One region of the Paenibacillus sp. J22R56 genome, then DNA from elsewhere that is predicted to be linked to it. Evidence: riboswitches for the same ligand, from Rfam matches in the RefSeq annotation. Region 1 holds a riboswitch; each other region holds the start of a gene.
The links. Region 1 has a riboswitch for ZMP and ZTP ahead of AC0YNT_RS24680 (DJ-1/PfpI family protein). Riboswitches for the same ligand answer to the same signal wherever they lie in the genome.

Region 1 (8,088 bases):
AACAAAGATGCCATGGCTGATCAGCCCTAGTCCATAAAGGAAGGTGAGCTGTGGGAAGTCCCAGCCGTTAAGCGCCTGGAAGCGGTCAACGATGATTTTGAGCATCCAGATGCCGGAGAAATATTGAATAGGAATCATCAGAAGCCAGCTGAACAGGAAGAGCGGGTATTCCAATTGGCGTTGGATGGCTAGCCGTGCCCAGCAGGAAGCGACGGATACATAATGTTTGAATGAGGACACCATATGGGCTTCATCATCCTCCTTGGATTAAGGTTTTTTTCTTCGTGCGGGACCATCCGGCTGCAAGGACGAGGAAGAGCAGTCCAACCCATACCGCTTGTACAGCCATGGCGGTGAAGGCATCGGCAGTACTGGTATTGCCAATATAAATGCCAAGTGGAGTCTGATAGGTGTATTGAAAAGGCAGGAACTTCGAGATCGTCTGAACAGTGTCCGGGAAAAACCATAACGGCACGATACTGCCGGATAATACGCGGACGATGCTGTCTTTCACATTCCCCATGTTGCCAAGCTCCATGACCCAGAATGCGATCAATCCAACGAGTGCACTGAGAAGCCAAAGTATGGCGTAGCTTAGCAGGCAGCTTGGGAGGAAGAGGAGAAAGTCTTGGATGGAAGCGGGCCAAGGGATGCCAAAGAAGATGGAAGCGAATACAATTAGCGGAAGGGCTCGGTTTAATAAAGAGCTGAACATCTCTCCGATATCCTCAGCCAGATAACAGGCAAGAAGGGGGATCGGTCGGTAGAAGTCCGTGACGATCTGTCCTTCCCGTATTTTGTAATAGATGGTGTTCTGTACATCACATACAAAGATGGTAGAAATAGTAATCGAGAGAATGGTGTAGGTTGTTATATCCTGCAGGGTAAGCGACTGGGCGGTGCCGGAGCTGCCTTTGTAGGCGGTCTGCCATAAGAAGACGGATGCCAGCGTAAGAATGAGGTTTGTCGCCACGGAAGTGAATACTTCGAATCGGTAGGTCAGATTGGTAAGGAGCTTCATTTTCGTTATATACCAATAAGCTTGAAGCATAGTAACCCCCTTGAAAGTGACTGCATATGAAAAATCTTACATTTATAACGTTTATATATTAATCTAATTAATAGAAATAGGCTATGGATATTTTAATTATAGATATTTATGGGGGAGCGGGATTCAAATGATAGAATACGCGGATCTATTTGCACGCTGTGAGAAGCAGTTTGATTTTCAGATTCATGCGGCTGAGCCGATTAAATTAGGATGGTTAAATAAAAAGTGGATTCTGCATACGAGTAAAGGAAAATATGTGCTGAAGAAGTATCACACCAACCGATTTAAGAGTGTGGACACTTTACGTATAGCTCTGACTCAGCAGCACAGGCTGTCACAGCTGATGTTTCCTTCGCCTATGCTTCTTGAATGGGAGGGAGAAATTCTACATACCGATGAATCCGGCGAACGTTATATTCTGATGCAATATTGCGATGGCAGTGGGATTGCGCCAGGTATGGCGAATCGTTCTCATATGTATAGTCTGGGGCGAATTATTGGCCAGCTTCATCATCACCTCAATGATGGTACACTGCCAGGCAAGAGTGAACCGGATTTCATGCCGCATGCAGTGGAGGCAAGACTTGCGCATTGGGATGATGTGATTGAGCAAGCTGTTCAGATGAATAAACCCCACGTTGTTCCGATTATGGAGCTGCAGAAAAAAATGACTCAATCGTTGGATCTGCCTGCGCTTCAGCAAGCCTGCCGGCAAGGCTGGGCACATCGGGATTTATGGATGGATAATCTGTTATTCCGTGAGGAAACCGTATCGGCTGTCCTTGATTTTGATCGGCTGAACTTTGACTATCTGGACTTTGACATAGCCCGTGCCATTCTATCCGGGGCATTCCTGGAAGGGCGGCTGGATTTGGGTAAGACCAAAGCTTTTCTGCAAGGTTATCAAGAGACTGCAGGTTTTGAGATTAATCATTTAGCGGATATCATTCGGTTACTCTGGTATTTGGAAAGCAAATGGTGGATTACCGCGGAGATGGATAATCATCATCGGATTCCGGCACGTTTTGCTGAGGAGATGATCTGGATTGCGAAGCATCATGAGCAGTTGGACGAGATGTTAATGGGTTCGTAGCAGAGAGGAGTTTCTTGAATGCTCATGATCATAACGATCCTTTTAGTGGCCATTTATCTTACCTTATTAAATTTTAAGAGGCTCAAAAAATTAAGTAAGATGATGAAGTGGTTATTAACTGAATTATTTCTGATAGTTGGTGGTTACGGTTTATATTTGTTTATTATGGATTTTAGTTTAAAAAAGGTGATTGAAAACCTCCTACTTCCTCTTAGCTTTACAGCGATAGTGATAGGAATTCAGTTTCTACTTAGGAAGAGACGTGCCCGTGAGAAAAACTGGTCATTGAATGACTATTCCATTGAATACAGAAAGCAACATGTAGACACGGAATTATTAAAGGGATTAAATGCAGCGATATTACCTTGGGAAGCAAGTATCAAGGGTTGGCATTGGATGAGTGGGTTTGGCAATGACCGGGAAGAGGCTTATTTGAATTTAGTGAAGAGATTTGATACCTATAAAAGCGAAGGGAATATCCTGCCCAAACCAGGTGCCGGCGCTCCTCTGGTAATGGCACAGGTAAAGGGGATTAATGATGACGTTAAATAGCAGATTAACCGACAGTGATATTTTGGGAGGAGCCCCAGCGTATATCGGTACAGTATCTCGATACGCTTCGCGAGGGGTGCTCGTTAATCACAATGGAAAGGTTGCCATGATGTATATGGCTGAATTGGATCTTTATAAACTTCCAGGTGGCGGCATAGAGGAAGGTGAGTCACCAGAGGAAGCTTTTTTGAAGCACAGAACAAACGGCCCTAACGGATGCTGAAGAGCAGCTCGGAATGTCCGTTCAATGGCTGACAATCGGATAGGCAATTGAAGTTATGGATAAGACTGCTAACAACAGCAACGCTGATGATTATGGCAATTTTTTTATGCTAATGCGTGATCGAATGATCCTGAAAGAGGCCGCAGGGCTGCTGGAGAAAATGGACCTATTTTAAGTCCTTTTTCCAGTAAATACATTATTGGAAATGCCTATTAAGATTATTGTTTTTATATATTATTCAAATAGGATTCTGGGTTATATGATGGATTAAATATAAAACAAGGGAGAGGAATAAGATGAACAAGTCCATCTATGACTTTCAAGTTAATGAGATTACTGGAGAGCCTATTCATCTGTCTGCTTTCAGTGGCAGGGTTCTTCTAATCGTTAATACAGCAAGCCAATGCGGATATGCCAAGCAGTTCGATGGTCTTCAGCAGCTGTATGAAAAATATTGGATGCATGGCTTAGAGATACTGGGCTTCCCGTGCAATCAGTTCAATGACAAAGAGCCCGGCAGCAATACGGAAGTAGAGGAGCATTGCCGGCGCAATGTTGGAGTAACCTTCTCGTTATTTGAAAAGGTAGAGCTCCGTGGACAAAATGTCCATCCACTTTTTCAATATCTTACGGAGCAGGCACCTTTCCAAGGATATGATCCGGATAATGCTGCTGAGATGTGGATGAAAGATTTTCTCCAGCAGAATCATCCGGACTTATATGACGGCGATGGCGTAAAGTGGAACTTCTCCAAGTTTCTCATTAACCGAGAGGGACAAGTGGTCGGCCGATTTGAGCCAACGACACAGCCGACCGATTTGGAACTGGCTATTGAGGAAGCATTGTCCTCTGACTAGTTTAACAGCAGCCTTTTGGACGACTGTAAGACTGGCTGCGGTCCAATAAGACCCTCTGAGGGTCTTATTGGGTGATTACTGCCTAAAATTAGTAACGATAAGACCCTGTGAGGGTCTTATTTGCTAAATATGGGGGAGACAACTATGCTTTCGTGAGCACTCGGAGATGTAATAAGACCCTCTAAGGGTCTTATTGGGTGATTACTGCCTGAAATAAGATACGATAAGACCCTGTGAGGGTCTTATCGTATCTTATTTCTTGAACTTCGCAGCAAAAGCTGTTTCATCCCCATGGAATACGTTAATATCCACATAGGCATCGATACCGGAGATTCTTCCGCGATTATTAAATTGCCAGAAGGTCCAAGCCCGGTCGTCCTTCAGGGACGGATGCTTCACAATATCTCTGATCCAGATTTCGTAATCCTCGAAGCTTCCTGCAATGTAGCTGTTAAAAGTATCGTAGGTGACATACAGAATGGGCTTCTGCTTGTAATGCTGCTCTAGTTGATCTGCTAGGGTGGTTAGCTCACTTTGGATGAGTGGAGCATCTTTATCCAGACTAATCTCAATATCGATGACTGGGGGGAGGTTGGCAGCCTCATTAGGAACCTCATCAATAAAATGTGCAGCTTGCTGAGCACCGGTACTTTGAGTGGTGAAAAAATGATAAGCACCAATGAGCATGCCATTGCTCTTGGCCTGCTCCCAATTAGACCTGAAATGGCTGTCAGTCATATCTTTTCCTTCGGTAGCTTTGATATAAACAAATTGCCACTTTCCACTGTCAGCGACCTTCTTCCAATCTATTTCCCCCTGATAGTGGGAGACATCGATTCCTCTCACATCATATTTGGCTGCGAACAAGCTGTTATGCCAGATGATCCCCTTGTATTCTAGTACCCCGGCAATAAGGAGTAACAGCAGCAGCCCAGCGATTATTTTATGCCATCTTTTTAGCTTCATGGCTACACTTCCTTCAATGAATACTAGACTTACAAAACATTCCAGTTTTATAGACGATATACTGCCGTTAATTGTTTCAAATCCACTCTTGCTTCCGGCCGATGTTCGGAATAGTATAATAAGTAAATAACTGGTATGTGCGACTGGCGTAAACGTGGATAACCACGAGGGAGCACATATGTCATCAGCCGTACGCCTGGGCAGAGTATTTGTTCACTGGGAAGAGTTTGTTCCCGTGGGACAAATACTCTTTTTAATTTAATTTATTTTTAGGAGGATGAGGGGATGGAACAGGTGCAGAAGAAGAGGAATGTAGCGATTCTGATCTATGACAATGTAGAGATATTGGATTTTACGGGACCGTACGAAGTGTTTATTACGGGCAGTAATTACGGACAGGATTTCCATGTTTACACGGTAGCCGAGCATAACCATCCGATCACAGCATTAGGTAATCTCAGCGTGAACCCTGCGTATACCATTCATGACTGCCCGAAACCCGATATTATCCTCATCCCCGGCGGCCGTGGTGTTCGGCAAGAAATGAACAACAGAGTACTGACAGAATGGATCCACGATTGCGCAGATGAAGCTGAGATTATATTGTCCGTATGTACGGGGGCCTTACTACTTGCTAAAGCTGTCGTATTGGAAGGGATGAAGCTCACCACCTATCATCTAGCTATCGAGGAATTAAGAGAGGTTGTACCTGCATCGGCAGAGATTCTGGATAACGTGAAGTATGTAGATAACGGCAAGATCATTATGTCTGCGGGTGTATCAGCCGGTATAGATATGTCCTTGTATGTAATTGGCAAGCTTCATGGCGAGGAGCGGGCCTTAAAGACAGCGAGGCTGATGGAATATGATTGGATGCCAGGAAAGCATTCCTGATCAAATATAGCAAGCCACTTCAATGATAAGATAACTGCAAATGTAAACGAAGGAGCTGGGTAACTGAATTCCAATGGAACATTATACGAGAGTCCAACAAGTCATCATGTTTATGGAAGAGCAGTTGCAGGAGCCGCTTAGCTTAGAGGCTATTGCCATGGAAGCGGGGTTTTCGGTCTATCATTTTCAAAGGCTCTTTCACGCCATTTCTGGATTTACAGTTCAAAAATACATTCGGAAGAGAAGGTTAAGCGTCGCTGCTGCGGAGCTTCTGGTTACCAAGAAAAAAGTACTAGACATCGCAGTGTCTTATCAATACGGCTCACAGGAGGCATTCACTCGTGCTTTCAGTAGTTTTTTTGGCGTAACACCAGCTAAGTATCGTAAACGGCAGCAACCACTTGTTTCCCAGCATCCAATCGACTTCATTGCTCTAACAGCCAATATTCGAGGAGGGCTGAATATGTACAAACCGGACATAGTAGAGCTTCCTGCCATTCGTATTATCGGGTATAACTACACAACGAATTTAAATAACGAATTGTATTTTGAGGAGATTCCGGGATTTTACGGGCATTTTGGCAGCAATGAATATTTTATGCGTATCCCAAACAAAGCCCGGCCGGCCTTTGCCTATGGTATTTCCCACTCCTTCCATGAGGATGGTGTTTTTTCCTTCCTTATTGGCGAGGAGGTCACAGCATTTGCAGAAGTGGAAGAGGGCTTTGCTTGCATCGAGCTTCCTGCTGGTTCGAAACAGCAGTATGCCTGAGCTTGGGCAAAATACATGGAAGTACATTTATGGCACCTGGCTGCCTAACAGCAATTATGAGCGTGGAGAAGGACCAGACTTTGAGGTAACGGATGTGATGAATTCCACTCCGGAGAAAATTAGTATGACGGTCTATATTCCCATTCAGTAAAAGTCCAAATCAAAGGGCATGTTGGAAATTCCAACATGTCCTTTTTTACATGCAAAAAGAAAAAAATACCAAAACTACATTGACACTCGATATATCGAGATGTAATATATAGCCATAAGATGTATCGTATGTCGATATATTAGAGGGGAGAGGAAAAGACTGAACGATGTGAAAGAGATGCTGCCGCTGACGGAAGCTTTTTATTATATCTTAATTGTTCTATATACGGAGCCTTCGCATGGATATGGGATTATGCAGGATACCGAGAAAATGAGTAACGGACGGGTCAAGATTGGTGCCGGCACTTTATACACAGCGCTCAATACCTTGCTCAATAAAGGGTTGATTGAACTTTATCCTGTACCTGAGGGAACGGATACCCGGCGTAAGATGTATGCCATTACGGAGAATGGCAGGCAGGTTGTGTCTGCGGAAGTCGCAAGGCTGGAAGAGCTTCTGGACGTAGGGCGTCAGGCTCTGATTACGAAGAAGGGGTGAGGCAGTTGAGTGAAAAGCTGGTAAAGCGTCATCGGCTGATTATGGCCTGGAATTATGAGAAGGGAGAGCAATGGATGAATGAGTTGTCGAGCCAAGGATTACATTTTAAAAAAGGCGGACTCATAAGCAGCTCATTCGTTCGTGATGAATCGGTTCGGTATACGTATAGGATGGATTATCAGACCGGACAGTCTCGGGAAAACGGGAAATTTCAGGAGTATCTTGATCTGTATCAAGATGCAGGCTGGGAATATGTCAGTTCATTCGGATTGACCTGGCATTACTTCCGAAGGGAGTGGCAGCCGGGTGAAGAGCCTCAGCTATATACAGACCGTGAATCTTTAATTATGCTCTATAAAAGGCTGCTGGGAGTTATAAGCGCTATGTTGTTCGTCAATCTCTTTATCATGATTTTGAACATGGTTAATCTGAATACTTTCTTTACAGAGGGGCTCTGGACGATAGGTATTCCGCTGATGATCCTCTATCTTGGACTGTTTGCCTTGTTAGGATATGGCTGCTGGAAGATCAAGAAGAAAGTAAACAATCTTAAGCTGCAAGTATAGTCTTGAAGGCTGCAAGCCTTGGCGTTTGCAGCTACACAATAAAGGAGTGAGATCCGAATGAAACAAAATCAGTTAGGCAGCTCAAAGCTGCTCGTTGGAGAAATTGGTCTGGGCTGCATGTCGCTTGGAACCGATGAACAGAAGGCCACTGCCCTTATCCATGAAGCATTGGAGCGTGGGGTTAACCTGCTGGATACTTCAGATTTGTATGACAGCGGGCTTAATGAAGAGCTGGTAGGCAAAGCGATCCGTGGACGGCGTGATCAGGTTGTGCTCGCGACGAAGGTTGGCAACCGGAGAATTCCTGGTCAAGAAGGATGGACATGGGATCCGTCGAAACAATATATTTTATCAGCCGTAAAAGAAAGCCTTCGCAGACTAGGCACAGACTATATTGATCTGTACCAGCTTCATGGTGGAACGATTGAGGATCCGATCGAGGAGACGATCGAAGCGTTCGAGCAG
Region 2 (8,088 bases), on a different contig from region 1:
GAACATTCTCATTGCCACTGATCATGGTCTCAATGAAGCGGTCGATCGTCTTCACGTCAATAGGCGGAAGTTCAACGGTGGATTCATGGACCGTGTCACCGATCAGATTCACGATGCTGCTGCTGATGGAGTGTATACCTCCTTCTGTTTTGACAAGCAGACAGATCACGCAGCCGAAATCCTCATTATACCTATATTGCTTCGCTGGCCTCCCTCCATTTGGCTTATCTGAGTCCAATTCAATCACTTCGCCTATAGCTAGAAGCTCATTCAGAATCGTGCCGCATGTGGCTACGCTAAGCTTAGTTAGATTGGCAATCGAAGCTTTGGTTCCAACTCCTTGTGCTTTTAAAACATTCTTAACGAGCTCAACATTCATTTTTTTGATATGAACCGTGTTATGTGTGTGAGAAGACATGTTCCGACTCCTTTATTACGACACTTTTTAAAACTATTTTAATAAGTGGAGTATACGGTTCCATTAGCCATAAGTCAACATGAAAAAAGCCGCGTGGCCGCGGCTTTTCGTTTGCTTACTATTTACTCTGTTCCAATTGTAACACCAAGCTCTTTCAGTCTGCGCCTGTAGGCGATGCTGACGCGATCACATTTGAGATGCAGCTCCGCCTGCAGATCAAGTGGCAGCAGCTCTGGCTTTTGCTCCTCAACAATTCGCTTATCCTGTTCAAGTAAAGTGTTCTGGAAGTCGATAAAGACTTGATCCGGTACATCAGGTGCGTAATTGCGAAGCTGCAGCATAAACGCCGTACAAGTCTTCCCCGTCTCCGGCAGCACGATCAAGAACAGATGGAATATTTCATCCGAGCCTTCACTACGTTTAACCAGCTTCACGCAGCATGGGGTGTAAATCTCATAAATATACCGATTGTCGACGCCTACACCACGGCCATCCGGGTCCGGCTGATACACAACAATTTCGTCTGTGATAAGCACTCCATCTACATCGCTCACGCTGTAGTCATTAATTTCGGCAAATGCACTGTCACCCAGCAATCCTTCATGTACAAACATCAAGTGGGAGACATCCAGGAAATTCTCGACCACGCGAGGCGCTGACGCCGTTACCGGATAAGGCCCCATCCAGATTGGCAGCAGCTTCTCATCCACTTTTCCTTTTAGCGGCGGGAATTCCTCCCTTGGTTCACCGAGACACACCCACACAAATCCGTGCTGCTCTTGGCATAAGTAGGTATGTGTTTTCGCTTTTAGTGGTATCGCTTGGGAAGCAGGCAGGGATGGAATACAGACACACCGGCCATCGCCATCATAACGCCAGCCGTGATAGGCGCAGACGATCTCATCATTCTCCACTCGCCCAAGCGACAACGGAACACCGCGATGGATACAAAGATCTTTCATCGCCCGAATCCCTTGTTTGGTGCGGAATAAGACAACCTTTTCCCCAATTACAACAACCTGTTTAGGGATATCTGTAATATCGGCTGCGATAGCAACCGGATGCCATTCATGAAGTAGTACAGGATCATTAAGTATCATGCCAGTCACCACTCTTCCCTTATCGTTATTGATTTCACTTAGATGAAATTGAATGATTGCTTTACTGAGGAATCGTGCCTTCAATCCCTTTTACGAACCAGTTCATGTTCAAAATCTCATCAACTGTCATCGCTTTGCCTTTTGCTACTTTTTCCGCACCGGTCTGATCGGCAATTGGTCCGTTAAAGACATCAAATTTGCCATCCAAGATTTCTGTTTTCTTCGCTTGAACCAAATCTTGTACATCCTGCGGAACGTTTTTACCAAATGGCGCGATGTCTGTAATGCCGTCCTTCATAGAACCAAAATAACTTTCCGTCTTCCAAGTGCCATCCATGATCGCCTTCACCGTCTGTACATAATAAGGACCCCAATTCCACTTCGGATTCGAAATGTAATTGTCTGGTGCATACTTGCTCATATCCGAATCATTCCCGATACCCCATACGCCGCGTTCGGCAGCAGCTTGAATGCTGGCTGGCGAATCTTGATAAGCAGCAAGCACGTCTACACCTTTATCCAGCAAGCTTGTTGCTGCTTGACGTTCAGCCGTTGGGTCAAACCATGTATTGCTCCATACTACATCTACCTTCGCTTCTGGATTAACACTTTGTACACCTAGAGTAAATGCGTTAATCGTATAGATAACTTCTGGAATCGGATAAGCACCAACATAGCCCAGATGATTGTTTTTCGTCATTTTGCCTGCTGCCATGCCAACGAGATAAGCACTTTCATATTCCTTGCCCAGATAAGTGCCGAGATTATCCAAAGTCTTATATCCACTCGCGTGAAGGAACTTCACATCGGGATGCTTCTGTGCCACAGCATACATGGCATCCATATAACCAAAGCTAGTGCCAAAAATAATATCATTATTCTCGGCAAGTTCTTCAAATACGCGTTCAGCGTCTGCTCCTTCAGGAACATTCTCCACTGTAGTTGCGGTAATGCCAAGCTCTTTTTCCATCATCTTACGTCCTTGATCATGCTCGTAAGTCCAGCCCCCATCACCTGGTACACCTAGGTAGACGAATGCAACGCGCGGCTTTTTCGATTCTGCTGCTCCCGTTTCTGCTGAATTGGTGTTCGTTGTTTCCTTTGAGCATGCAGCAGTGAAGACAAGCAGAGCTGCCGCAACAACCATCATGAGCTTCTTCATACGAGACCCTCCCCTATTTGCCGAACCCTATCTTTCGAAAAGCTTAGAGAAAATATAGGTCATTGTTAGTTCTACGTCAATATTACTGACATTAAATATAGAGTAGTCACTAAAAAGAAGAGATTCATTTGTGCATGATGCACATTAACTGAAATTGCATGTCAGATTAACTGTCGGAAATTAAAAAAGCTGCGGCGAATGGCCTACAGCTTCATTACTCTATATTGTTTTTCTAGTCTTCCAATAGCTCGGGGGAGATTTGATGAAGGTGATGCTTCATATGCTCCAAATAATCGTTAATGAGCCATTCCAAAGTATGCTGTTCTCCACTTGTAAGCCTTATTTGTTTAGCTCTAATCAGATCCTCTGACATTGCCGTAATGACTCGTAACAGAGCACTATTTAAACTTGCCCAAAAGGTGATGATCTCATCTACAGATGCATCCGCATACCGCTGAGCTTCTACCCATTTATCTTGGTTGTACGGGGTTATGGCCAAGGGCTCTGAAGTGTACTGAGCTTGAATCATTCTTGTCAGATTATTTATAGCCGAATCACAGAGATGACCAAGAATTTGAAGGTTTGACCATTTTCCAATGGCATGTGGGGTTACCATCCTTTCTTCAGGCCATGCTTTTAGCTTATCTGGTATTGCCTTGATCAGCTTTTCAAGATGCGCAACAACATTCGTCACCAACAATCACTCCCTTTACCTTTTCTCTTATCTTAACACCCAACCAAACCTGGCATTATGGGGAGAAATCGATAAGAGCCATCAATCGTTTTGATAACGCAAAGTAAATACAAGTGCCCATTCCGTCTTCTTAATGATTCGGAAGTAAGCTCTGCTGTGGACATGTTGTTACCGCTCGAAGCCTGCACACCAAAGGCATACACAGGTTCATCGGCTGCAAACGACGTCTTCTCATTATGCTGAAGCAGTCCCTGCATAGTCAGCTTGCTATTCCAAGGAATCGTTGTTGTTGCAAGACTTGAATTTCCTTTATCATGAACAACATTCACTTTAATTAGTCTTATTTCATCATTCCCCTCGATTGGAACTGTATCAACCGACATAATAACTTCGACTTCACCACTGCTCGGATTTTCCTCTGAACTGTAAAATAGTTGACCAATTGAACCCTTCGTCGCTGCCTTCTTTCCATTCTCCCAAACGTCCAGATCCAACCATACGTTTGGCTGGCTTCCTTCATAAGACAATTTGAAAGCCACTGACATCGAACCAAGGAATGGCTTGAAAATCGCAGCATCTCCTGCAAATAAATCAACAGGGGTTAACGTTATTTTGTTTTCTTTCGCTTTAGTAGTGTCTTCAGTCACTTTGTTCTCATCAGAAGTTCCCGGTTTATTGTTAGTCACTATTTGATTACTTTCATTAGTACACCCAGATATGACGAGTAAAATGATGATCATACCCATTGTTAGCCGCATTGTTAGTAAGCTCCTTTCAAGACAATCGTTTATTAGGAAATTCTACCATATTATTTAATTACTAAATAGAATGAAATGACAATTGAATAAGTTCTAAAGGGCGTAAGATCCTGCTGGGGTCTTATACTGTGCTCATTATGCGAAACTAATAATCTCGAAGGTCCAATAAGACCCCACGAGGGTCTTACGTAGTAGTAGTTATGTGAATTTAGTGATCATAAGACCCTGCGAGGGTCTTATCGCTGCTCCGTCCAGGTGATATTCGAAAAAAAAGAGCTATACCATCGTCATTTTAATGACTAAAGGTATAGCCCTATTGGAGTTTATTACCGTTTGCTTCTTTCCGCAGCCTCAACAGTATGCTTCAACAACATCGCAATAGTCACTGGCCCTACTCCAGCAGGAACTGGAGTGATAGCAGATACATGAGGAGTGCATGCCTCAAAGTCAACATCCCCCACATTGCCTGGATTATAACCGGCATCCAGTACGACAGCACCGGGCTTAATCCAATCGCCTTGAACAAATTTAGGCTTACCTACGGCGGCGACAACAATATCAGCAGTTCGGACATGTTGTTCCAAATTGTTCGTTTTGGAATGGCATGTTGTTACTGTCGCATCTTTGTTCAACAGCATAGCTGAGACTGGTTTTCCTAAAATCGGGCTTCGGCCGATTACGACGGCATGCTTGCCAGCCACAGGCAGCTCGTAGTACGCCAGGATTTCCATAATTGCTGCTGGTGTACAGGAAGGGAATGCCGCGATGCCAAACGCATTTTGAGCAAAGCCTTGCATCGTCACTCCGTCTACATCTTTATCTATGGAAATAGCTTCAAAGGAAGCTCGCTCGTCGATGTGATGTGGGACCGGATGCTGCAAAAGTAAACCATGAACGGATTGATCATCATTTAACTGCATAATCGCTTGTATCAATTGTTCAGTAGTTGTTTCTTCAGGAAGTTCGATCCGAATAGATCGGATACCGACCCGTGAGCATGCATTACCTTTCATTCGGACATACGTTGCTGAGGCAGGATCTTCTCCAACAAGAATCGTTGCCAGACATGGGACGATATCTCTCTCATTGAGCTTGGATACACGGCCTACTAATTGGTTCTTAATATCTGTGGCAACTCGGTTTCCGTCAAGCAATAATGGACTTGATTTCATTAGCTGTCATCCTCTCCACTTGTTATAGAAAAACAGAAAGAGGCAAGGAGAAATCTCCTTACCTCTGCCCAGGCGAACGGCCATATGAAGTATGTGCTCCACCGTGGTACTCCACGTCTCGCCAGTTACACATACTGAACGTTTGATTTCATTTTGCCAGAAACTATTCCGTAGTTCAATAGCTAGCTGTAATTCTTATGTCATTTTGAATAATCGTAGATGTCGACAACTTCTCCATGCTCTATATCTTCTTTAAACAAAAATGCAATGATCTGTTTCGCCGTTTCCTCAGGTGTAGTTAGCATTCCTGATTCCATGACCTGCTTAAACAACTCTACTGTCGGGAGCATAGCTCGATCCATGCTTCTAGCTTCACTTTGCAAGCTGGTGTCAATCATACCTGGCCAGATGGACACAATCTTAACTGGAGCATTTGAGTTATTTTGTTCAAGTGCTACACATTGGGTGAAAACATCTAATCCAGCCTTAGCCGCAGAGTACAAACTCATCCCTGGATGAAGATTTTTTGCAGATGCAGAAGAGATATTAAGAACCCTCTTCTCTACGGACAGTTCCCTTGTATGTTTAATAAAAAAGGATGTTAGAAGGATTGGGGCGATCAGATTCACCTGTATATTACGTGTTATTTCACTGATATCTGCTGCATCTATTGGGGCCACTGGCGCGATCATAGAAGCGTTATTTATGAGATAAAGCCCTTCTACTTGGGACAGATCAATTTGACTGAATATCCTCTCCATTAAGGTTTCAATCGCATCCGTTTGCCCTAGATCGAACTCATAATAAGCCATATTCTCGCTGTTGCTTATTAGAGTTGTATTCCTCTCTCGAGAGACACAATGTAGAAAATGACCTGATGATTGCAGTTGATAAGCGATGGCTTCCCCAATTCCTCTAGAAGTCCCTGTTATAATGAAGTGTTTCATCGTTGCTCCTTTCATTATTGCATCAACCAAGATATGAGGAATAACAGTGCACCAAGGATTAAGACTGCATAGAAGAAATACGCAAACCAACGCAGAACCTTAGGCATACTGTTTAAATCTGTTCTTTGGGCAGGAACACCCATTATTTTCTGATAGTGATCGGTCACATCATTAAATGAAGTTACCGTAGCGGCTGTTTTTTCCTCGACAGGCTGCCCCTTCACTTTTTTATTCAAGTTTTCTAACCCCCTAGTATGAAACGATGTCATTTCGTAACATCATTTTTTAAGCCTCATCGTATACAATTTTCTATTCAATCTGTATTTAATCAGTTAGACGTACTTGAAGTTAATAAAGTTTCCATTTTATTGTAAATATTTGGTTTGAGGCATTGACCACAAAAACCCCATGTGATATATTGTGCATACACAACATACACAATTAATTGAGGAGGTACGTTATGCTGGCATTAGACATTCAAAATTTAAATAAAGCTTATCCAAATTTCCAGCTAAAAAATGTTTCGTTCCAACTGGAACAGGGTTTTATCATGGGTTTTATCGGTGCCAATGGCGCAGGTAAAACAACGACAATCAAATCGATCTTAAATATGCTTCATATCGATAGCGGAGAGGTTCTAATATTGGGCAAGAATATTGCCGAACATGAAATCGAACTAAAACAAGAAATCGGATACGCATTTGGCGATATCAATTTTTATACTCGCAGCAAAATTAAAACATTGACCGATGTGATTAAGAAGTTCTATAAGAACTGGAATGATGAAACCTACTACAACTACCTGAGAAGATTCAAATTAGATGAGAATAAAAAAATTGCTGAATTGTCGACAGGTATGAAAGTGAAGTACAACTTAGCCCTAGCCTTATCTCATGGTGCTAAGCTTCTCGTCCTTGATGAACCAACAAGTGGACTTGATCCGGTCGCAAGAGATCAATTGTTGGAGATTTTCCAAGAGCTCGTTGTTGATGGTGAGGTCAGCATTCTATTCTCTACTCACATTACGTCTGACTTGGAGAAATGCGCGGATTATATTACCTTTATCGCAAATGGCCAGATTGTAAAAAGTGCGGAGAAAAATGAATTTATTGAATCCTATCGCCTGGTAAACGGGAAAGAAAGTCAGCTGGATCAAGTGAAAGACCATTTGATTTCCTACAAGCAAAATTCCTTTGGCTTTACAGGCTTAATTCACTCCAAAGACTTTGATCCTTCTTCCGAAATGAATACCGCCCTGCCAAGTCTCGAGGAAATTATGATTTATTTCGCGAAAAAGGAGGATATGTATGTATAATTTATTGATGAAAGAGTTTAAATTAGGCGTACTTCCTATGTATATTATCATGCCTTTTTTGACAGGCGCTTTAATGTTCATTCCCGGTTGGATCTATTTTTTAGTCCTTCTGTATTTTTGCTGGATCACGATTCCAAATATGTTTGGCGGGTTTCGAACGCAGAACGATTTGATGTTTACCTCCATGCTGCCTGTTACCAAAACTGACATTGTAAAAGCCAAGGTGTCCGTTATCGTCATTCTTGAATTATTGCATATCATCATTGCAATGATCTTTGGTATAATTAGTAACCAATTATACTCCCATATAACCTACTATTTCTTTGCACCACATATGGGGTTTTGGGGATTATGTTTTGTTATGCTTGCGATCTTCAACATTATCTTTATATCCAAGTATTATAAAACAGCTTATAAATATGGTGAGGCGACATATGTGGCAGTTACAGCCGCTATGCTATTTGCCGGAGTTGCACAATGGTTAGGGATCCAGAGTCCATTTTTGCACGATGTTTTTTACGG
Region 3 (8,088 bases), on a different contig from region 1:
CGTAACAAAGCTGCCGATCATATGACGGCAGCTTTGTTACGTTTTGGGCAGTTTACTGTAAATTTTAACCGATTCCGATATCGTATCGTGATGCTTCCCTGCCTTTAATTGGTTTCAATCCGATTTTCAAAGTAATGCTATTAACAAGATGGCAGGAATGACAAGGCTCATAAAAAAAACCCCTTAGCCATCAAGGGGGAATAACGAAGTGGTATGGTTTCTGTAAATACATAAGCAGAAAATAAACCAGCGCTGCAGGAACGAAGCGGTAGAGTACGAACAACTCAGTTACCTGCTGAAGTAATCCTCCAGTCCATTCGCAATTGCTTTGGCTGCTTTTCTCTGGTAGTCGGAGCCGAGGACGATGGATTCATCTTTTGCGTTGGACAAGAAACCGAGCTCGATGAGTGCGGATACCGTATTATTTTCCCGCAAAACGTGAAGATTGCCGTATGAAATCCCGTTGCTCTTCAAGCCGATGCCGTCCGCAAGCCTGTTTTCTATCGCACGGGCCAATGGCCGATCTTTCGTATCCGAATAATAGAAGGTAAGTATGCCGGACGTATTTTTCTCCGAAGAATTATAATGGATGCTGATGAATGCGTCTGCACCGGCGGATTCGCTTATTGTGACCCTATCGGCAAGCTTGGGCTTTTCCTCATTCTTCGTTCTTGTCATGAGGACGCGCGCTCCGCGGCTGCGAAGCTCATCCTCTAGGTAGAAGGAAGTGCTCAAATTAAGCTTTTTCTCAATCGTTTCATATGTAGTTCCTATCATTCCGGGATCGTCTCCACCGTGACCGGGGTCGATTACGATTACTCTCCCCTTAAGGAACTTCGATTTTCCCGACGAAACCGCCGCCGTTTGTGTTTCGCCCTTCGCGATATAACGATCCGATACCCAGCCGAGTAGCTTATCCTGGGTTTGGACCCGAACCCATCCTGCCTGGTTGTCTATTATCGTAACAGCCTCACCCTTTGTTAGATATCCCAGAATTTCATGGTCTAATCCGGCGCCTGCCCTGACCCGAAGCCTATCGGCCAGCACAGTCCCCCGGGCGGCTGCAGAGCTCTTCTGCACGCTGTCATCTTGAACTGTCACCGATGCTGTAACGACATTGCCATCGACTTTCTTCATATAATGTCCTGCCGCCCAACCGGAGACGCGTTCCGACTTGATGCGCAGCCAGCCATACTCTTCAGCTGAAACGGTGACAATCTCGCCATTCTTCAAACCACCTACGATCAACGATTCACGCGACGGCTCGCTGCGGACATTCAATGAGTCGGTATATACCTTGGCCGTATAACTACCGCTTGCTTCCGCCCGGTTTGGTATATAACCGGAAATACTAATTAACCCACAGATCAAAATTGTCAGGTATACAATCTTTTTCATATAAGTCTCCTTTAATATTCTTAGGATGCGTAGGTCTACTATTATACCTGAAATTACTAGATTCGTTGCGCCACCAAAGAACTAGATTTTCTAAAGAGGATTATTGATCAATTGATATACATAAAGCAGGCTATTTGCACCACGCTATGCGTAAAACGGTAATCATAGTGAACATAGTCATTAGGATATAAAATATTCAATTCTAGCAGTGCTCGTTGAGAAAGAATTGGCTGTTTAGGCCCATTCCACAGAGTTCAATAAGTCCGATAGAATAGGTTTAAATTGAGGAACAAAGGAGAAGATTACGTTTTGAATAAGAGAACCACACGCAGCAGCAAACATTCCAAAGGCAGCTTGGCATCCTTAAAACTAACAAATCTCATCATCTATATGGCGATAGTCATCATTCTTGTTGGCATTTTCGGAGTATTGTATGGCAAATATACGAATAAAGTTGATTCTACGCTTCCGCTAGCTGCCGGGGATGCTGAGCAAGCCAATGGGCAGAACAGAATTGGCGAGCCATCTGAATCGGATTCCCTTAATAATGGGAATGGCGGAAACGAGCCATTGACAGATGATCCCATCCCCGCCGGAACCGTTGAAAGTGAAGAGGAACAAGAGCCTGCAGAGGATTACGATGATGTGACAGAAGAACCTGCTCCTCCTGCATCCAATACACAGGTCAGAGAAAGCGATAAGCCGACGGAGACGCCCAAGCCTGCACAGACAGAAAAAACTATGCAAGAAAATAAGAATTATGGCAATAAATCAATTAAAGCCCCTGCTAAAACGGTGAAGCTTCCAACCACCTATGTAGTCCAACAAGGCGATACACTAAGCTTGATATCCGAGAAGTTCTATCAATCTAAGGAGCATTATGCGCTTCTTGCAGAGCATAACCATATCTTGTTTATTAATGATATGAAAGCCGGAGATACGCTTAAGATCCCGGCTTTGTCATCAACAACCAGCTCGAAAGATGGCGGCCAGCAAGGAACCAAAGACTATTCGAAAATACATTTGCCCGTTACCTATCTGATCCAGGCAGGTGATACGCTGTCAGGGGTTTCCAGAATGTTCTACAAATCGGCAGAATATGTGGATTATATCGCGAAAGAAAACAAGCTTGATAAAAATGTAGGCTTGAAAGCAGGCACCAACCTCATCATTCCTTCCCTGATAAACTATAAGCCTGATGAAGAAAATGGGGCAGTAGAATCTTTACCCGATTACGAGACATCCGATCATACCGTAAAGAGTGGCGAGACACTCTACAGCATCTCCAAAATCTATTTCGGCTCAGACAAATATGTGATGGTCATCGCGAAGTACAATCATATTGTAAATATTGATGATGTGAAAGCCGGTACGGTGCTAAAAATTCCAAAGGCTTAGGTCATCGAAACCTGATAGACAAAGGCTCCGCCATAGCGGAGTCTCTGATGAGCAACATCCTATCAACGTTAGTTCAAGAAAAGCACTACGGCAGCTCATACATTATGAGCTGCCGCTTTCTCAATTAAAGGGCACATTTCTTGAATAAATGTTATGCATGAACGAATGCGACATCTTCGGCACTAATTATATCGATTCGAGCGGCAAGAAAGTTCTGAGCGAAATGAAGTTCGTATTTTTGATCGATGACATGGATGCACCTGAAATTCAAACGCTCAAGCGTTCTTAGATGAGTCACGTCAACGCGAATTGATCGATACATATGGAGCGGATTGGCTAGATATTGAGTTAAATGAAGTACGTGACGATCTCATCGGTTATTTGTCGATGTTGATAAGAAAGAAGGCCGTATTCTCGTTGTCGATCCGACTTTGAGGAAGAAGGCGCCTCATTTTTACGCCGCGAACTGGTACTAAAGTGGTGGATAAATAATGTCTGCAAATGTGCAGGCATTTTTCAGTATTTCAAGAAGTCAGGTACCTCAGATAAAACCACGCGCTTCGGGCATTTGGCATGATTCATTACGCTAATTGGGAGCTTTAGTTCAATTCTATATGTCAAAATAAATTTCTGTAAGGTGAAAGAAGGAGGTAGATGATAGAAGTGTTGATTTTGACGGTATATCTGGATTCCCTGTCCAGGATAGACCAGAGGTTGATTCTTTACAATACAAGAGACTCTGTTACTTGTTGGCAAACCATTCAAATGGGAAGCTTTTATCCCTTTGAAGAACCACATGTATCACAGAACTTTTATAAAGCAGAGCTTGGTTGGGAATGCAAAAACTTAGGACAAGAACTTCTATACAGAGGCGGTGGCCTATAAATATCCGAGTTATTAAGCTATTAACTATTTCTCGTCCATGGCTGCCGTCGTATTCGGACCATCCTGTCTATTAGTGTGTATTGAAATCCACTCATACAATGGAAAGTGCGTTTTTCAATTCTATTAAAAGTGCTTATCTGCTAGTAATACCGCACAAACAAATCTATCAATTTTATATATACTATATTATTCCCCAATATAGGAGATGATATAGTGAAAATTAAAACATCAGCTAAGAGAGTAGTAAAGACCAGCGCGATGAAGAAAAAATTGAACACTCAGTTACAAAAGCAAGTTCGGGTGAAAAACACCACTTCGGGTACTGTTAGAAGCACAGGTGTTCTCAAAAAAAATCCGAGTACAACATTTGCCCATACCGAAGTCATGAATCGGAGATCTTCACCGATAACCGCAACCGTTATGGTCTTTAATTGGGATACCAATTCCCCAGTAAGAATTGGTAACAACACCGTTACCATACCAGCCAATTCCCTTAGATTTTTCAATACAAATCTCGCTGATGTCAACGATCACTATGAAGTAGTTGTCATCCTTTCAGCTACTTCAAATGTTATTGTTAACCATTTCGGAGTAGCTGGGGACGTGCCGCAAGATGGTAACATCGTTCTGGATCGTGACCTTATTTCAATTACGTTATAACAAGTTATAAAAATGCGCCTATAATTAGGCGCTTTTTTATTGCACAGTATTATCTAATTGTCTTTTTAAATGCCTATAAATGTTTATATATAAGATCTAAGCTAAGATACATTTAATTCATTTTGAACGGAGGTTGGAAGCTGGACAACCGCGCAATTGGCCGAAGACTACCGGGCAGTACGGCAATCGACGATCACACTGCTGCGCGGGTTTATGACACCCTTCCCGCCCCGTTCATAGACTGATATGAAGAGAGGATAAGACGGGTTGAAAAAACAGCAGCGATTGGTTGCTGACTGGAGCTTTGTCTAAAATGAATAGCAAATAATAATCTCAAACAAGAAAAGTCATTCAGCCTTTGTTGAAGTAAAGGGATAACGAAATTAACATCTTTACTTCAGTGAATATTCTAACTATAATTACAGTAAACATTTGGTATGTGTGACTGGCGTAAACGTGGAGACACACGAGGGAGCACATATTGTCATATGCCGTACGCCTGGGCAGAGGTAAGGGAGAGGTATCCCTTACCTCTGTGTGTTTTAGGAGGTAAGCATGATATTCCAGAGAGAATGCGCTCGATCTGATTTTTAAAAAGTCGAAATAGATGGTGCTGGATTACCAATCAGATTCATTCAGGGAGGAAATAACATGCTATACGAGTTGCGAATCTATACGATTTACGAAGGTCGAATGGATGCCATTCAAGACAGATTTAAGGAGCATACGTTTAGAATTTTCACTAGACTGGGAATGAAGGTCGTGAATTTCTGGATAGATGCAACAGGCCAAAATAAACTATATTATGTGATGGAATTTAAGGATATGGCGCAGCGTCAAAGGCTATGGGAGCAGTTTAAGAAAGACATCGAATGGATTCAAGTAAAACGCAACTCGGAAGAAAACGGAGGGCTTATAGTCGAAAAAATTGATGAATATTTTATGAATCAAGCTGAATTTTTCAGATTGGGAAATTGAACCGAGGGACGGAGAACGTTAGTTCAGACATCACAATGCAGGAGGTTTCGGATGAAGAAGGAATGGATAGATGCAGCAAAGCTATTGGCTAATAACCCCAACCTATCAACCAAATGTCCGGATTGTGGAAGTTACGTACTTGAAGTTGTTGACGTTGATTCCCCTTTAAATGCAGTAGACTTTGAAAGATATATGACTTGTCCTCATTGTAAAGCTCAAGCTGCTTTGAAAATGAGAGAGCTTATGGAGAACGAACTCGGTCCTCCGCGCTTTATTCGTGTTGAACAATACCGACTAGAATTCTTGCCAGCTTTCCTATGGAGGGAGAAAAGTTCACGCTTGATTATATGTGAGATAAACCCTTAAAACCGAGGGACGAGGAACGATACTTCAATAAAACAGCAGCAGTCTAGGACTTTATTTTCTCGTCCATGGCTGCTGCTGTTTCGTTTTTTTTTGGGTCAGTCTAATACTTTATTTTCACTGAACATCGATGCCATCCTGTGATTTGGTTGACCGGGTCGTAGACACACTTAAAAGCTAATACCTTTGAACTAGAAAAATGACAGCCGATCACAAGATCAGCTGTCATTTTTTTTGAAGGGTGAATCATTATCGGATGACAATTATCTCGGCAAGACCGCGTAAATCGCGGTTTTTTTATGTTAATGGGATAATTTTTCTGTTAAATCACGAAATACAACTTTGTACTCAATTATTGACTAGTTAACAATCATCAAACAAAACTGAACTATGCTAGTACTGAATCAATTAAACAGAAAGAGGAGAGAGTGAAGTTGAGAAAAAAATTGCTAATATCCACAATTATTGCTCTAACTATGATGTTTAGTCTGGCTTACGGTGCCTGGGCTGCATCTAATCCGCAGCTTAACGACAGCTCGAAACAAGTGAAACAGGATAATCACGGACAGTCCAAGAAAATAACTCCACTTGGATTTTCGTCTAACACAAGAGCGTCGGATACCTTTTCGTTTAAGACATCTTCAACGATAGACGTATTGAACATGACAAGCGGTAGTGTTCCTTCTTATATTTCTATAAGTGATGGAAAGAATAAACTGGATTTGTCTAAAGCTAAAATGAATGTACTAAAGGGCACAGATGGAATAGCCTACGCGATAACTAATTTACCAGCCGTTAACAAAGCTAAATCGTACAGGCTGGAAATTAATAATTCTAAAATTTCATTAAAAAAAGATGACTTTAAACCGGCCAATTCCTCCAACACGGATCTCCGAATGCTGAATAACGCTATTCACCTATCAAGCATCGACAACGCCAGAAGCACGATTTATATGATACCTCAATATGATGTGGAACAATTGCTTGCCGAAATTGACTCAACCGACCATTCGATTCAGCAATACTCGGTGACAGATCGTGCGGGTATCGAAAAGAGGTTATCTGATCAGATCAAAAATGAGGATAGACTAAATGTAGTTGCTGAAGATGGAACATCGAAGCAGTTTACAATCGAGCTATCCACATTAAAAGCCAACCTCCAGCAATATACAGCAGGTGAAACTCAAGATGTAATATTAGAATACTCAATCCATAGAACCACCCCGGAAAGAAAATATTTATACGGGACGTTAACCTTTCATTTGCCGGATGGAATAAGAGCTTCCTCAACGGATACGTTCGATCTAATTGGCCGTGGCTTCGTGCAATTAAATGATGCGGCTATCGCGGCCGCAAAAGACTATAACCATTCGGGAAGAAACTGGGCTAGAGATATTAATTCGAATGAAGATTTTCGAACCAAAGTGGAAATAACGGACGGTGGAAAGACGGTTTCCATAAAGAATACGGATTTTAGCGCCTACAATGGCGTTGACGTTACGCTTGTTTTGAAGAACAAGAAAATGCCAAGTCATGGCGGAACCTTCAGCGCAACCTTTAGTGGCAAGGCTTATTCAGGGACACCTCGCGAAGCGGATTTTACGGAAACAGGGAAGGCAAGTTTCAATGTTACTTCTAATGTAACAAATTTAGTTAGAAAAGCTGTTGATGTGTCCTATAGCACCCCAACAACTGTTGTACTGGAAGCTGACTCATGGAATAAACAAGCGGTGGTTTATGCAAGTTTAGACAAAGGTTTAACTTGGGTGCGAACAGGAGCAGTATTCAAATCTCAACAAGCGGTGCTTTCGAACCTATTACCGGAAACAAACTACTATTTTAAGCTGGTAACAGCCGATGGAAGCTCCAACATGGTAAGCTATTATACAGGCAATTATGACGTAACGGACTTTGGCGCGGTTGCTGACGCAAAAGTATCGGACAGCGCAGGCGGCATTATAAAATATACCGGATCAGACAATGCTGCTGCTATTAATGCAGCCATTGTTGCAGCAAGCAAAAATGGCGGCGGAACGGTTTACTTCAAAGGAGACTCCAATTTTGCCTCTAACAGCATCCATTTAAGAAGCAACGTATATTTATATTTTGACAAAAACGCTCAACTTATCGCTTTAGACCATATCGACGCAAGAGAAGCCACTTTAAATTATCCTTTTGCATTGGGGCAGGATGACGGTCATGGCTATTGGGAGGACGCTCTTTTGTGGGGGGTTCGCGTAGAGAATATCAAAATCATCGGCAATTCAGCCAAAATATACGGAAATATGAATTTATACACGGGCTATAGTGAACCTTATGTTTCTGGCAACGGAACAAAAACCATTTCGCTCAAACTATCGAAAAATATCGTGATTGGCGGAACGGATGAAGATCATGTTTTAACTA
Region 4 (8,088 bases), on a different contig from region 1:
TACGTTACATTCAGGAGCAAGTGAATGGAACAAGAGCAACAAAACTCAAGACAGGTGTCCTTACTTTCGATGAAAGAATAGCCGCCTTTGATGCCGATCTCGTGTTAACCTACGGAAGTGAGCATCATTTGGAACAGGCAGCGCACCGGCTTTATGCAGCACTTCGCCGATTTGATGCCGAAGGTGTGCAGCGTATTTGGGCGGAAGGCTGCTCAGAGGAAGGGATTGGACTTGCTCTTATGAACCGTCTGGCGAAAGCTGCCGGGCATCAAATCGTTCAGGTTTAGAGTAGTATGTTTGTCCCCTTGTCCGCATATCTTGGTTAAGAATGGATGTGGACATGGGGGCGATAGCGTGACAGATGCAACTTTACATGCTGGACAATTCGCGACACTGCTCATAATGGCGGTTGCGCTAGGCATGGATGCATTTTCGTTAGGGATTGGAATTGGACTTAAAGGGATTCGTCTTCGTGATGTGCTGCGGCTAAGTGCGATCATTGCACTGTTCCATGTCATTATGCCGCTGGCAGGGATGTACGCCGGGCATTTCGTCAGTGGTCTGCTTGGCGACGTGGCTACAATGGCGGCAGGAGTGTTGCTGCTGCTTTTGGGCGGGCATATGATTTACAGTGCGCTTAGGGGAGAGGCTGTTCATTCGATCGACTACCGTTCCTCGATTGGAACGTTTTTATTCGCGTTTAGCGTTAGTATCGATTCCTTTTCTGTTGGCGTAACACTTGGTATGTTTGCAGCAGATATCGTGCTGACTGTACTGCTATTTGGTTTTTTCGGCGGATTAATGTCCGTGGGTGGCCTCCTGCTTGGGCGCAGGGTGAGCCAAAACCTCGGTGGGTATGGTGAAGCGCTTGGCGGGGCGATTTTATTAATATTTGGACTGTTATTTATACTTTAAAAATAAGACAGATTAGCGACGCAGAAAGGGGAATGCAGCATGACACGCATCTTGTTTGTTTGTACCGGCAATACATGCCGATCCCCGATGGCAGAAGCTATGCTGAGAGCGATGGCAAAGCAGCAGGGCGTTCCGCTTGAGGTTCGTTCAGCGGGGGTGTCAACAATAGACGGGCTGCCGATCTCGGCTCATGCGGCTACAACGCTGCGAGGCAAAGCCGTTGAACCTCAAGGTTCTTCACGGGCGCTTAGCGGTGAACTTGTTGCTTGGGCAGACTTGATTCTGACCATGACATCGGGGCATAAACGAAATCTAATTAATTGGTTTCCTGAGGCGGTGGATAAAGCCTATACGCTTAAGGAATACGTCAATCAAGATACGGATGTACAGGCGGATATTGAGGAGTTAGAGCGTCTATTTACTGAGATGCATATGAAGCAGGTGCTGGGCCAGCAGCTGTCGACTGCAGAGCGGACACGACTCCTTGAGCTTGAACGCCGCATTCCAAGCTTTGATATTGCCGATCCTTTTGGCGGTACACTTAGCATGTATGAAAGCTGTGCTTCAGAGATTGAAGTGAGTTTGAAAACCTTGCTGAGGATGCTCAAAAAGGGATGAAATTCCATGCTGAAATTAGGCTGAATTTAGCCATTTAAGCGATTGATTTCTAACGATGAATCGGCTATCATGGAGGTAACAAAGACGGTTTCCGATGTAACTGGCGACGGAAGTGGGTAACCACGGTGGAGCATCGGAACATACGGCCGGTCGCCTGGGCAAAGAGCAGCATGCTATTGAGCATGTCATGCTCTTTTTTTCGTCTTTTCTACGGAATTTAGGTATAATAAGTCCGTATGATTCGACAAACAGATACTTATTTTGCTAACGACGCTGCAAAATAACAGGAGGGTTTACGTTGAAAATTGCAATTGGTGCAGATCATGCGGGTTACCGGTTGAAAGATGAAATCGTTCCGTTCCTTTTATCGCAAGGACATGAGATTGAAGATTTGGGCTGTGACTGCAATCAATCTGTTGATTATCCCGATTATGCACTGCCGGTAGCAGATAAAGTAGCAAGTGGTCAGGCTGACCGCGGCATTCTTATTTGCGGTACAGGCATTGGCATGTCGATTGCGGCTAATAAAGTGCCGGGTATTCGATGCGCTTTGGTGCATGACATGTTCTCGGCGCAGGCAACTCGCGAGCATAATGATACGAATGTACTTGCTATGGGCGAACGCATTATCGGCCCGGGCTTAGCACAGGAAATTGTCCGCATCTGGCTGGAAACGCCATTTTCGAATGGTGAGCGTCATGCAGGACGTGTTCAGAAAGTGAAGCAAATCGAACAGCAATATACTGTGCATCCTTAAGATCGATACGATATAGAAGGAGCGGTGCAGCATGAGCAATCACGAGGAATTAGCTTCAATTGCAAGTGATGTGGAGACGATTGTTCGAGAACTTGTTTCAGCCGGAGGGCTGAAAGCCGGACAACTGCTTGTTATCGGCACCAGTACAAGTGAAGTGCTGGGCCACCGTATCGGCACATCCGGAACGCTGGAGACGGCCGCACAGATTTATGCGGGAGTTGAAGCGGTACGGAGCGAGATTGGATTTTATCCTGTTTTTCAATGCTGTGAGCATTTGAATCGGGCACTTGTTCTCCCTCGTGAGGCTGCAGACAAATTTGGTCTGGACGAGGTTGCAGCGGTACCTGTTCCGAAAGCAGGCGGTTCGATGGCGGCGTATGCTTACCGGCACTTGCCGGAAGCTTGTCTGGTTGAAACGGTGGAAGCACATGCCGGTATCGATATCGGTGATACCTTCATCGGCATGCATCTCCGCCGGGTTGCCGTGCCAGTTAGACCTTCGATCAGGTCGATTGGTGCAGCTCATGTGACGATGGCTTTTACAAGGCCTAAGCTCATTGGCGGAACCCGTGCAGTGTACACTTTGGAAGAGAGCGGCCTGGCGTCAGAGCAGACGTCGGGATCATGTGATTAATTTTAATTTGGGAGGCTTTTCACAATGACAATGGAAAACTTACGTAACCAAGATCCTGAAGTATTAAAGGCAATGGGCCTTGAACTGCAACGCCAACGCGATAACATCGAGCTGATCGCATCCGAGAACATCGTTAGCGAAGCGGTTATCGAAGCATTGGGTTCGGTATTGACGAATAAATATGCAGAAGGCTACCCAGGCAAACGCTTCTACGGCGGCTGCGAGCATGTTGACATTGTGGAAGATATCGCACGTGATCGTGCAAAAGAAATTTTCGGTGCTGAGCATGCGAACGTACAACCACACTCCGGTGCACAAGCAAACATGGCGGTATACCTTGCTGTTCTGAAGCCTGGCGATACGGTACTTGGTATGAACCTGGCACACGGCGGTCACTTGACGCACGGCAGCCCGGTTAATGCATCTGGTCTTTTGTACAACTTTGTAGCTTATGGCGTAGACGAAGAAACTTTCACAATCAACTATGAGGAAGTGCGTAAAGCGGCATTCAAACACCGTCCTCGCCTGATCGTAGCTGGCGCGAGTGCATACCCTCGTACAATCGACTTCGAAAAAATGGGCAAAATCGCTGAAGACGTAGGCGCATTGTTCATGGTTGATATGGCACATATCGCAGGTCTTGTGGCAGCTGGTCTGCACCCAAGCCCAGTGCCTCACGCACACTTTGTAACAACAACAACACACAAAACGCTTCGTGGTCCTCGCGGCGGTATGATTCTGTGTCGTCAACCTTGGGCAGCAGCAATCGATAAAGCGGTATTCCCTGGTTCGCAAGGCGGCCCATTGATGCATGTTATTGCAGCTAAAGCTGTTGCATTCGGCGAAGTTCTTCAACCGTCATGGAAAGAATATGCACAACAAGTTATTAATAACGCAAAAGTATTGTCCGAGACGCTGATCTCCGAAGGCATCAACATCGTATCCGGCGGTACTGACAACCACTTGATGCTGGTTGATACTCGCAGCCTTAACATCACAGGTAAAGCTGCTGAGCATGTGCTTGATTCGATCGGTATTACAGCGAACAAGAACGCAATTCCATTTGATCCAACAAGCCCGTTCATTACAAGCGGTATCCGTCTTGGTACTCCAGCTGCAACTTCCCGCGGCATGGATGAGAAAGCAATGAAAGTCATTGGCGAAGTGATCGCGATGACGCTGAAAAATCCTAATGACGAAGCCGTACTGGCGAAAGCGACTGGCATGGTTCGTGATTTGACAGCTCAATACCCGCTTTACCCGAACATGAAATACTAATTTTATTTGTTTCTTCAAAGACTGCCCTTCAGGTCATCCTTGACCTGAAGGGCAGTCTTTTTTTTATGGTGAATTAACCCTTTGCGATTGCAGCATCCTATAGGAGGCAGGTATTAAGCTTCTACATGAATCGTCAATATTCGACAATTTACGAAATGTAATTTCTGGGGAGTGACAAAACATAAATAAATATTGTATATTTATCTACGGTATATTAAATTAACATTAATATTGTGCTAATTCGGCGTGAACATATGTAAACAGGACGGAATGAACAAACGTTCACTGATATTTTTTCAGTTAAACGCATGAATTTTCAAATTGTTTAATTATGTAATGTCAAATTATTACAATATAAAAAGACAGGGTTTACATCAGGGGAGGAAAATTTATGTTGAAGAAGAAGCATGGCTTTACATTGATCTCCGTGTTGCTGGCACTGGCTCTCGTAGCTGTCGGCTGTACACCTAAGGAAGAGTCCGGAAGCAGCGAAGCACCTGTATTCCGCATGAACCTTGCAACTGAACCGCCATCTCTTGACCCGGCACAAGTTCAAGACCAAGTATCTGCAACTGTTGTAAACGGTTTGTACGAAGGACTTACTCGTAAAGACGAGAAGGGTGACGTTGTTCCTGGCGTGGCTAAGGAATGGAAAATTTCCGATGACGGCAAAACGTATACCTTTACCATTCGCGATGATGCGAAATGGAGCAACGGTGACGCTGTAACAGCAGGCGACTTCGAGTACGCGTGGAAACGCGCCCTTGATCCAAACCTGAAACCAGCAGCATCTGCATATGCATACCAGTTGTACTACATCAAAAACGCTGAAGCTTACAACACTGGCGCTGACGGTGTAACGGCTGACGATGTAGCAGTAAAAGCAATTGACGAGCACACGCTGCAAGTTGAGCTGAACTCGCCAACTCCTTACTTCCTGGGCCTGATGTCCTTCACAGTCTTCTTCCCGGTTCACCAATCGGCGAAAGATAACGAAGCATGGGCAACTGATGTTTCGACTATGATCACTAACGGTTCGTTCAAAATGAGCGAGTGGAAAAAGAACAACTCCATTACACTCGTGAAAGACGACAACTACTATGCAAAAGACGATGTGAAGCTTACGAAAGTTGTCTTCTCTGAAGTTAACGATTCGAATACTGAGCTGAGCATGTACCAAACTGGCGAGCTTGACTTCGCTGGTATGCCTACGGGTCTGATCCCGAATGAACAATTCCCAACGCTGAAGAAAAACAACGCGGATGAGTTCAAAGTTCAAGGCAGCGCAAGCATCTACTACTACCTGTTCAATACAACGCTTAAACCATACAGCAATGTAAAAGTACGTGAAGCGCTTTCGATGGCGATCAACCGTCAAGATATCGTTGACAACGTAACAAAAGGCGGTCAAACGCCAGCATACGGTATCGTTCCTCCTGGTATTAAAGGTGAGAAAGACGACTTCCGTACGGAACACCCGGATTCTGCATACTTCAAAGAAGACATTGCAGAAGCGAAGAAATTGCTTGCTGAAGGTCTGGCAGAAGAAGGCCTGACTGCAATGCCTACTGTTAAGCTGACTTACAACACAAACGAACTGCACCAAGCGGTTGCTGAAGCAATTGCTGAAATGTGGAGCAAAAACCTCGGTATCAAAACCGAAGTTAGCAAGCAAGAATGGGGCGTATTCCTCGACAACCGTAACCACCTGAACTATGATGTGGCACGCGGCGGTTGGGGCGCTGACTACAATGACCCTATGACGTTCATCGATCTGTTCTCGTCGAAGAGCGGTAACAACAACACAGGCTTTGCAAAACCTGAGTATGACGCTCTGATCAAAGAAGCATACAGCACAGACGATCAAGCTAAACGTATGGCTGCTATGTCCAAAGCGGAAGAAATGGTAGTTGGTACAGACCGTGCGATTATGCCGATCTACTACTACAGCACTGTTTACATGATCAAGCCTGGATTCAAAGGCATCTTTATCGATTACAAAGGCGACATTGATTACAATCGCGGAGATTACGAAGCGAAATAATTAACTGCTCGTTACGGAATGCGGGATATATGCGGCCATTGAGACTGCATATATCCCCTTTCACTTTTTACTTTCGTAAGTTAAAGGATTTTAATTTTTGAAAGCTTTTGCTTACGTAGTAATGAATCATCGCAATAGCTCTAATAGCTGTTTGGGTGATAATTTTTTTTAGGAGGTGCCATAGCGTTTGGTTCGTTACGTTCTTCAGAAACTGTTGTTCATGCTCGTTTCGATCTTCGTGCTGGCTTCGGCCACTTTTTTTCTGATGAAGGCCATTCCGGGCAACCCTTTTCAAAGTGAGAAAAATATTCCTGCTGCCATCCAAGAGCGCTTGAATGAGGAATATGGACTTAATGATCCGCTGGGCGTTCAATATTTGCATTACATGAACAACCTGATTCACTTTGACCTTGGAACGTCCATGAAGCAACAGTATGTTACCGTTATTGACATTATTAAGACCGGATTTATTTACTCGCTTCAAATCGGTATATTCGCCATTATCGTGGCGGTTGCAGCAGGTGTGCTGTTCGGTTTGATTGCTGCGCTTAACCACCGCAAGTTTCTTGATGGCTTTACGATTTTGATTGCCGTAATTGGCGTATCGATTCCGAACTTCGTTGTTGCTACAGGCTTACAGTGGATATTTGGCGTCAAATTGCGTGTGCTAGACGTAGCAGGCTTGAATGACCCGACTGACTTTATTATGCCTGTACTTGCATTGTCGTTCCTTCCGGCTGCATTTATCGCGCGTCTTGTACGTTCAAGCATGCTCGAGGTACTTAGTGCCGATTATATGAAGACAGCCCGTGCGAAAGGCTTGTCCGGCCGTGTTATCCTGGTTCGCCATGCCCTTCGTAATGCGATCCTGCCGGTAGTTACTTATATTGGTCCGATGACGGCGAACATTATTACAGGCTCTGTCGTAATCGAGCAAATTTTCGGTATCGGCGGCTTGGGTAAATTTTTCGTCAACAGTATTACGAACCGCGACTACACGCTCATTATGGGCCTGACGCTGTTCTATGCTGTCATCCTTATGCTGGCGCGTTTCCTTACGGATATCGCTTATGGCTTTGTAGATCCACGTATTAAACTAAGTCGCGGGAAGGGGGGCTAATAGATGAAGGAACAAACACTTACACCTAGTGATTTCGAGAAGCTGAGCCAAGACGAGAAGCAAGGCGAGATCGTTGTCCGAGAGAGTATTTCTGCTTGGAAGGACGCTTGGCTGCGCCTGAAAACAAACCGTATGGCGATGATCAGCCTTTGGATATTAGCCTTTATCATCCTCGTGACGATCTTTGGCCAATTGATTGCGACACATGATTATAGGACGCAGGATCTTCAATCAACTAACATGGCTCCTTCCTCGGACCATTGGTTCGGAACGGATAGTCTTGGACGTGATATGTTTTCAAGAACTTGGATGGGTTCAGGTATTTCCCTTCAAGTTGGTATTTACGCCGCTCTTGTTGACCTTGTTGTTGGTGTTATTATGGGCGGGATTATGGGTTATTTCGGCGGTAAAGTCGATGAAATTCTGAACCGTTTCTGTGAAATTTTATACTCGATTCCAAGCTTGCTCGTCGTTATCCTGCTTATCGTTGTTATGGAACCGAGCATGTTTACCATTATCGTAGCTTTAAGTATTACCGGCTGGATTAATATGGCGTGGATCGTCCGCGGTCAAATTATGCAGCTGAAAAATCAAGAGTATGTCCTGGCGGCACGTTCCCTTGGTGCAGGTCCGTCACGTATTTTACTTAAGCATCTGATCCCTAATGCGATGGGCCCGATTATCGTTACGATTACGATGACGGTGCCAAACGCAATTTTCGC

Region 2: it holds a riboswitch for ZMP and ZTP, as region 1 does, so the genes downstream of both, AC0YNT_RS16190 (bifunctional 5,10-methylenetetrahydrofolate dehydrogenase/5,10-methenyltetrahydrofolate cyclohydrolase) here and AC0YNT_RS24680 (DJ-1/PfpI family protein) in region 1, are expected to answer to the same signal.
Region 3: it holds a riboswitch for ZMP and ZTP, as region 1 does, so the genes downstream of both, AC0YNT_RS17060 (NIPSNAP family protein) here and AC0YNT_RS24680 (DJ-1/PfpI family protein) in region 1, are expected to answer to the same signal.
Region 4: it holds a riboswitch for ZMP and ZTP, as region 1 does, so the genes downstream of both, rpiB (ribose 5-phosphate isomerase B) here and AC0YNT_RS24680 (DJ-1/PfpI family protein) in region 1, are expected to answer to the same signal.

Annotation. Positions count from the first base shown of each region.
Region 1 is NZ_JBWDNV010000011.1:1,992-10,079, forward strand. Features, by position in the region: gene AC0YNT_RS24650 (ABC transporter permease) at 1-243, opposite strand, end outside; gene AC0YNT_RS24655 (ABC transporter permease) at 254-1,051, opposite strand; gene AC0YNT_RS24660 (phosphotransferase) at 1,179-2,144, shown strand; gene AC0YNT_RS24665 (hypothetical protein) at 2,163-2,696, shown strand; gene AC0YNT_RS24670 (glutathione peroxidase) at 3,216-3,776, shown strand; gene AC0YNT_RS24675 (glycoside hydrolase family 25 protein) at 4,029-4,742, opposite strand; ZMP/ZTP riboswitch at 4,872-4,951, shown strand; gene AC0YNT_RS24680 (DJ-1/PfpI family protein) at 5,028-5,636, shown strand; partial or broken gene AC0YNT_RS24685 (effector binding domain-containing protein) at 5,710-6,559, shown strand; gene AC0YNT_RS24690 (PadR family transcriptional regulator) at 6,737-7,057, shown strand; gene AC0YNT_RS24695 (DUF2812 domain-containing protein) at 7,063-7,623, shown strand; gene AC0YNT_RS24700 (aldo/keto reductase) at 7,681-8,088, shown strand, end outside.
Region 2 is NZ_JBWDNV010000006.1:246,920-255,007, forward strand. Features, by position in the region: gene AC0YNT_RS16165 (ROK family protein) at 1-418, opposite strand, end outside; gene AC0YNT_RS16170 (aromatic ring-hydroxylating dioxygenase subunit alpha) at 541-1,518, opposite strand; gene AC0YNT_RS16175 (BMP family ABC transporter substrate-binding protein) at 1,580-2,680, opposite strand; gene AC0YNT_RS16180 (DinB family protein) at 2,913-3,374, opposite strand; gene AC0YNT_RS16185 (hypothetical protein) at 3,407-4,132, opposite strand; gene AC0YNT_RS16190 (bifunctional 5,10-methylenetetrahydrofolate dehydrogenase/5,10-methenyltetrahydrofolate cyclohydrolase) at 4,459-5,304, opposite strand; ZMP/ZTP riboswitch at 5,364-5,443, opposite strand; gene AC0YNT_RS16195 ((S)-benzoin forming benzil reductase) at 5,505-6,266, opposite strand; gene AC0YNT_RS16200 (hypothetical protein) at 6,266-6,487, opposite strand; gene AC0YNT_RS16205 (ABC transporter ATP-binding protein) at 6,712-7,566, shown strand; gene AC0YNT_RS16210 (ABC-2 transporter permease) at 7,559-8,088, shown strand, end outside.
Region 3 is NZ_JBWDNV010000006.1:419,869-427,956, reverse strand. Features, by position in the region: gene AC0YNT_RS17080 (N-acetylmuramoyl-L-alanine amidase) at 289-1,398, opposite strand; gene AC0YNT_RS17075 (LysM peptidoglycan-binding domain-containing protein) at 1,708-2,796, shown strand; gene AC0YNT_RS17070 (hypothetical protein) at 3,895-4,341, shown strand; partial or broken gene AC0YNT_RS17065 (DinB family protein) at 4,477-4,551, shown strand; ZMP/ZTP riboswitch at 4,773-4,853, shown strand; gene AC0YNT_RS17060 (NIPSNAP family protein) at 4,993-5,319, shown strand; gene AC0YNT_RS17055 (hypothetical protein) at 5,371-5,685, shown strand; gene AC0YNT_RS17050 (hypothetical protein) at 6,117-8,088, shown strand, end outside.
Region 4 is NZ_JBWDNV010000003.1:489,008-497,095, forward strand. Features, by position in the region: gene AC0YNT_RS10155 (L-threonylcarbamoyladenylate synthase) at 1-287, shown strand, start outside; gene AC0YNT_RS10160 (manganese efflux pump MntP) at 403-915, shown strand; gene AC0YNT_RS10165 (low molecular weight protein arginine phosphatase) at 955-1,533, shown strand; ZMP/ZTP riboswitch at 1,620-1,700, shown strand; gene rpiB (ribose 5-phosphate isomerase B) at 1,832-2,290, shown strand; gene AC0YNT_RS10175 (TIGR01440 family protein) at 2,322-2,924, shown strand; gene AC0YNT_RS10180 (serine hydroxymethyltransferase) at 2,955-4,202, shown strand; gene AC0YNT_RS10185 (peptide ABC transporter substrate-binding protein) at 4,594-6,246, shown strand; gene AC0YNT_RS10190 (ABC transporter permease) at 6,434-7,366, shown strand; gene AC0YNT_RS10195 (ABC transporter permease) at 7,370-8,088, shown strand, end outside.